2 regions of the Pseudooceanicola profundi genome follow, and region 2 is predicted to be linked to the other one. Evidence: riboswitches for the same ligand, from Rfam matches in the RefSeq annotation. Region 2 holds a riboswitch; the other holds the start of a gene.
The links. Region 2 has a riboswitch for cobalamin ahead of ACRARG_RS09200 (energy-coupling factor ABC transporter permease). Riboswitches for the same ligand answer to the same signal wherever they lie in the genome.
Positions count from the first base shown of each region.

Region 1 (3,410 bases), 1.0 Mb from region 2:
TGCCGCAGGAGGCGCAGGACAGCCTTGGCCGTCAGGTGCCGTTTCCGGCGCGTCTGGGCAATCCGTCGGAATATGCCCGGATGGTCGGGTCAATTGTTGAAAATCCAATGCTCAACGGCGAGACAATCCGCCTCGACGGGGCAATCCGGATGGGGCCGAAATGACATTTACGCTTGATAACAGGGGTATGAGCGACCGCGCCGTCGCGATTGCCGACAGGGTCGAAACCTTCGTGCGCGAGGTTGTGGCACCCTATGAGTCAGATCCGCGGCGGAGCTCGCACGGGCCCTCGGACGTGCTGGCCGTTCATCTGAAGGAAGAGGCGCGCAAGGCCGGCGTTCTGACACCGCATATCCCCGCGGACGGGGCGCATTTGACGCACCGGGAAACCGCCTGCGTGCTGATCCGGTCGGGCCTGTCACCGCTTGGCCCCGTGGCCTGCAACACTGCCGCGCCCGACGAGGGCAATATGTATCTGCTGGGCAAGGTGGGCTCGCCCGAGCTGAAGCGCCGGTTCCTCGATCCGATGGTGAAAGGTGCGATGCGGTCGGCGTTTTTCATGACCGAACCTTCGGAGGATGGGGGGGCCGGGTCTGACCCGTCGATGATGCAGACGACCTGCCACATGGACGGCAACCACTGGGTGATCAACGGCCGCAAGACCTATATCACCGGGGCCGACGGGGCCGGGCTGGGCATTGTCATGGCGAAATCGGCGGATGGCGCCTGCATGTTTCTGGTGGACCTGCCCGACCCGGCGATCCGGATCGAGCGTGTTCTGGATACGATCGACAGCTCCATGCCCGGCGGTCATTCCGTCGTGACCATCGACAATCTGCGCGTGCCTGCGGACCAGATGCTGGGCTTGTCCGGCGAGGGGTTCAAATACGCGCAGGTGCGGCTGTCACCGGCGCGGCTGACCCATTGCATGCGCTGGCTTGGCGCCTGTATCCGCGCCAATGAGATCGCCTCGGATTATGCCAACAGGCGGCATGCCTTTGGCAAACCTCTGGTGGATCACGAAGGTGTCGGTTTCATGCTGGCCGATAATCTGATCGACCTGAAACAGGCAGAGCTGATGATCTACTGGTGTGCCGATGTGCTGGATACCGGGGTGCTGGGAACCGCCGAAAGCTCCATGGCCAAGGTCGCGGTCTCAGAGGCGCTGATGCGTGTGGCCGATCGCTGCGTGCAGGTGATGGGCGGGCAGGGGGTGACCGCGGATACGATCGTCGAACAGGTGTTCCGCGAAATCCGCGCCTTCCGGATCTATGACGGGCCGACCGAGGTGCATAAATGGTCGCTTGCCAAAAAGATCAAGCGGGACTGGAAACAGGCGCAGCAGGGATAGGCCGCACGCGCCGGTCGGGCGGCTGACCGGCGCGCGCAGCCCATTGCGTCGTGTCCCGATACGCGGTAATCGGAACCTGCTTCGGTCCGGGCGTCTGACGTCCGGTGAAAAGGGAATGCGGTGAGGATTTCGATCCGATTCCGTGGCTGCCCCCGCAACTGTAAACGGAGAGCGAAGCCGGACCATGTCACTGTCCCCGCCATGCGGGACGGGAAGACCCGGCCAAGCCTTGACCCGCGAGCCAGGAGACCTGCCGAAGCCGATCACCTTGTCCGGACGCGGGGCGCGTTCGTGGCTGCGGACCTTTCCGTCGTGGTGGCATTTCGGGGCCGGCGGCGGGGGCATCTCCTTCCTTCGGTCAAAGCTATGGCCATGCGGGCCCGGGTACGGGCGCTGCGGGGAAGGAAAAGATATGAAACAGGTTTTCAGGGCCGCGCTTGCGGTCTCTTGCACGATTGCCGTGCCGGCACAGTCGCAAGATGTCATCGGGCTGGACCCGATCATCGTATCGGGTGGGCTGATCCCGGTCGAGGCCGCGCACTATGGCCGCGCCGCCACTGTCATCACTGGCCGGGAGATCGAAGAGCGTGGGATCCTCTCGGTACAGGAGGCGTTGCGCGCGCTGCCCGGGGTCGCCGTCAATGGCGCGGGTCACAGCAGCACTCAGGTGCGCATCCGCGGCGGCGAGGGCAATCACACCCTCATCCTGATCGACGGGGTCGAGGCCGCGGGCGGCGACGGGGAATATTTCCTGACCGGGCTGGAGACCGCCAATATCGACCGGATCGAGGTGCTGCGTGGGCCGCAGTCGGTCTATTACGGGTCCAACGCCTCTTCCGGGGTGGTCAATATCATCACCAGGAAGGCCAGCGGCGGGCTTCAGTACGGCGGCAGCGTGGAGGCCGGGTCGGGCTGGATGGCCTCCGGGTTTCTGGCCTATCGCGGCGACCGGGGCGGGGTGTCCTTCGGGCTCACCAAACGCGACGACAGGGGATATGATTATTCCGGCTCCGGCGGGGAAAAGGACGGGATCACCCGCTGGACGCTGAACCTGGCCGGCGATTACGCGCTGACAGAGGGGCTGACGCTGGGCTTCACCTATCGCAGGTCGGAGGAGCGGTTCGATTCCGATCTCAATTCCTACGTAGCGGCGACGGCAGACCAGTATGTGGTCGACGATCCGACTGCCTTTACCGACCGCGACGAGCAGACACTGCAGGTCTATGCCGACTATGCGACGCCGGGCGGCCGGCTGACGGGGCGGCTGTCTTATGAATATACACGCAATGAAGAGAGCAGCAGCCTCTACGCGCCGAGCGATACCGACAGCCGCGCGGCCAAGCTGCGGCTGAGCTACGGGCTGGACGGGGCCGTGGAGACCGCCGCGCATCTGGTGATCCTGATGGCAGAGAGGGAACGCGACAGCTCTGCCGCCAATCCGCTTTATGCCCGGTCGAACACCTCCTATGCGCTGGAATACCGGGGCAGTTTCGGCAGCGGGCTGGATGTGCAGGCCGGGGCGCGGTTCGATGACAATTCGGTCTTCGGCGACAGCGTGACATGGACCGTCGCCGGGTCCTACCAATTTGCCGGCGGGGTCCGGCTGCATGCCTCGGCCGGCACGGGCGTGGTCAATCCCAGTTATTTCGAGCTCTATGCCAACAGTTTCGGCTATGTCGGCAACCCGCGCCTCGATCCCGAGCGGAACCGGTCTTTTGACATCGGGGTGGAACTGCCCGTGGCCCAGGGGCGTGGCACGCTGGATGTGACCTATTTCAACGAAACGCTGACGGATGAGATCACGGCGATCAGCACCGGCCCCGGGACATACAGCTACATCAACCAGTCGGGCGACAGCGCCCGTCAGGGGGTAGAGGTCGCGGGCCGGATCGCGGCAGCCGAGGATCTGGATCTGCGGCTCAGCTATACCTATCTGGACGCGACGAACCCCGATGGCAGTGTCGAAATCCGGCGTCCCAGACATGAGCTCGGGCTGGGGGCGACGCTGCGCAGCTTTGGCGGGCGCGGGACGGTTTCGGCCGATGCGCGGTTCGTGTCC
Region 1 is NZ_JBPAXZ010000001.1:821,033-824,442, reverse strand. Features, by position in the region: gene ACRARG_RS04010 (SDR family NAD(P)-dependent oxidoreductase) at 1-164, shown strand, start outside; gene ACRARG_RS04005 (acyl-CoA dehydrogenase family protein) at 188-1,351, shown strand; cobalamin riboswitch at 1,417-1,623, shown strand; gene ACRARG_RS04000 (TonB-dependent receptor plug domain-containing protein) at 1,764-3,410, shown strand, end outside.
Region 1: linked by a shared signal. The riboswitch ahead of ACRARG_RS04000 (TonB-dependent receptor plug domain-containing protein) and the one ahead of ACRARG_RS09200 (energy-coupling factor ABC transporter permease) in region 2 are both predicted to bind cobalamin.

Region 2 (3,410 bases):
AGCTGGTCCAGTCTCGCACGCAGCGCCTCGATCCGCTCGGCGGCCCGCGTCTCCTCTTCGGAAAGCGCATCCCGTTCCACGACCAGCCGTTGCAGAACCGCGCCTGCGATGGCCTCTTCCTCCCGCAGGGGGGGCAGCGCGGCCTCGGCAGCCGCGCGACCTTTGCCCGCGTCCAGCGCCGCCTTTTCGGCCTGAGCTGCCTGCATCACCGCGGTTTTCAGCGCGTCCAGTGCCACGCTGCGGCTTTCCTCTGCCTCCTGCCAGCGACGGAAGAGAAGCATTCCCTCCGCCCGGCGCAGTTCGGCACCGATGGCGCGGTAGCGCTGCGCCTGGCGGGCCTGACGCTCCAGCGTCTGCATCTGTTGCGCCAGCCCCTCGATCACATCATCGACCCGGGTCAGGTTCTGCTCCGCCCCGTTCAGCTTCAGCTCCGCTTCGTGCCGCCGCTGATAGAGGCCGGAGATCCCCGCCGCCTCCTCCAGCACCCGCCGCCGCGACTTGGGCTTGGCATTGATCAGCTCTGAGATCTGGCCCTGCCGCACCAGCGCGGGCGAATGCGACCCCGTAGACGCATCGGCAAAGAGCATCTGCACATCCCGCGCCCGCACATCCTTGCCATTGGCCTTGTAGGCAGAGCCCACATCGCGGGTGATCCGCCGCACGATCTCGATCCCGTCGGCATGGTTGAAGGCCGAGGGCGCCAGACGTTCACTATTGTCGATATGCAGCGCCACCTCGGCAAAGTTCTTGGCCCCGCGCGACGACGCGCCGGCAAAGATCACATCCTCCATCCCGCCACCCCGCATCGCGGTCGGGCGGTTTTCCCCCATGACCCAGCGCAGCGCCTCCAGCAGATTGGACTTGCCGCAGCCATTCGGGCCGACAACGCCGGTCAGCCCGTCCTGTATCAGCAGGTCGGTCGGGTCGACGAAGCTTTTGAACCCGGTCAGTCTGAGTTTGGAAAAGCGCAAATTCTGGGCCTGTCGGTGATTCCGGCTGTCGGAGAAGGGTGACGGAACCGCCCCCCTTCTGTCAACTTTGCGCCCTCAGCATATGGGTCACTCATGCAGGTTATCCCCAATATATTGCGCATATCCCTAGCAACGCTCTGCCCAGCCCCCCTCCACTGCGCCGCAATCCGCCATTTTCGCCCCTTGACCGGATCGTGCCGCCACGTCACTACAAAAGGGCAAGGTTCCTCATCAGGGTGCACACCACCCGAGGATCAAATGGGAATGCGGAACAGGTGACCCAATCCGGGGCCTTCAGCCGCAGCCGCCCCCGCGACTGTCAGCGGAGAGCGCGTGCCAGAGCCACTGGGAAACCGGGAAGGCGGCACAGCGCAGAGACCCGCCAGCCAGGAGACCAGCCCTGCGCCATATCAACCGGCCGTCGGGGATGACGGTCCAGGAGGACAGAACATGCATATCGAACCCGGAATTGTCACTGGCGCCAAAATGGTGCTGAGCTATGGAACAGCGGCCGCCGCCGCGACCTATACCGCCAAGCTGGTATGGGATCAGGTCAAGACCGGCGACGTCGCCCGGCTCGCCATCGGCACGGTCACGTCGACCATCCTGACCTTTGTCTTCTTCCAGATCCTGCCGCATTTCCCAGTCGGCGTGTCAGAGGTCCACTTTATCTTGGGCTCGACCCTCTTCCTGCTGTTTGGCGCGGCCCCTGCGGCCATCGGTCTGGCGCTTGGCCTTCTGGCTCAGGGCGTGTTTTTCGCACCCTTCGACCTGCCGCAGTACACGATCAACGTGACCACCCTGCTGGCGCCGCTCTACGCTATGTCGCTGCTGGCCCGCCGGATCATTCCCGCAGGCACCCGCTATGCCGATGTGAGCTACAAACAAGCCTTTGCGCTCTCGACCACCTTCCAGGCCGGAGTTGTCGCATGGGTCGCTTTCTGGGCCTTCTACGGCCAGGGTTTTGGTGCAACCACCGTCGCCTCCGTCATGTCCTTCGGCGCCGCCTATATGATGGTTGTCCTGATTGAACCGCTGGCCGATCTTGCCGTCCTCGCTGGCGCCAAGACCCTGCGCGACACCGGTTTCGCAAAGCTCTTCACACCACGGCTCTTCGCCGCCGCCTGATCCGCAGGCCAGTCGAGTACCGTTACGGGCGGCCCCGCAAGGGCCGCCTTTCCCCCTTTTGAAGAGGCCCCCATGCCCGCCAAGATCCCCGCCACCGTCGTTACCGGCTTCCTCGGCGCCGGCAAAACCACGCTGATCCGCCATATGCTGCAGAATGCAAACGGCAAGCGGATCGCGCTCATCATCAATGAATTCGGCGATCTCGGCGTCGATGGCGACATCCTGCGCGGCTGCGGTGACGAGACCTGCCGCGAAGAAGACATCATGGAGCTGTCGAACGGCTGCATCTGCTGCACCGTGGCCGAGGATTTCATCCCCACACTCGAAAAGCTCCTCGACCGCGACGACCGCCCCGACCATATCGTGATCGAGACCTCCGGCCTCGCCCTGCCCCAGCCGCTGGTCCGCGCCTTCAACTGGCCCGCGATCTCCACCCGCGTCACCGTCGACGGCGTGGTCACCGTGGTCGACGGCCCGGCCCACCACGCCGGCACCTTCGCCCATGACGTGGCCGCCGTGGATGCGCAGCGCGCGATGGACGAGAACCTCGACCACGAAACGCCCCTGTCCGAACTCTTCGAAGACCAGCTCGCCTGTGCCGACATGATCGTGGTCAACAAGTCCGACCTGATGGACAGCAGGGCCCTCACCGCCACCACCCAGACCCTGACCGAAGCCGTCCGCCCGGGTGTCCGCATCGTCCAGGCCGCCATGGGCGCCCTGCCGACCGAGGTCCTGCTTGGGCTTGAGACCGCCGCCGAGGCCGATATGGAGGCCCGCCACGAGGTCCATCATCATCACCACCATGATGATGACGAAGACGACGACCACCACGACCATGAGCACGACCACGGCCATGACGAATTCGAGTCGTTCGTCGTCACCCGCGGCGAAATCGCCGATCCCAAAGCCTATGCCGAACAGGTGGCCGAGGTCATCCGGACCCACGGCATTCTCCGCCTCAAAGGCTTTGCTGCCGTCACGGGTAAACCCATGCGCCTGACCCTGCAGGCCGTCGGTCCGCGCATCGACACCTATTACGATCAGCCCTTTGGCACGGCCCCCCGTGAAACCCGCCTCGTCGTGATCGGCCAGACCGGCCTCGACCGCGCCGCCATCGAAAAGGCCCTGGTATCGGACGGAGTTCCCGCATGATCACCGTCGAACCCGGCAATCCGCTGATCCCGCCCGCCTCCGATCTTCTCGATGCCAGCCAGGCCCTGATGCGCCGCCTCTTCAACCCGGAGGAGAACCATTTCCTCTCCCATGCCGCGCTGGCCAAACCCGACGTGCGCTTCTTCACCGCCCGCG
Region 2 is NZ_JBPAXZ010000001.1:1,846,915-1,850,324, forward strand. Features, by position in the region: gene smc (chromosome segregation protein SMC) at 1-971, opposite strand, end outside; cobalamin riboswitch at 1,176-1,388, shown strand; gene ACRARG_RS09200 (energy-coupling factor ABC transporter permease) at 1,422-2,099, shown strand; gene cobW (cobalamin biosynthesis protein CobW) at 2,172-3,254, shown strand; gene ACRARG_RS09210 (GNAT family N-acetyltransferase) at 3,251-3,410, shown strand, end outside.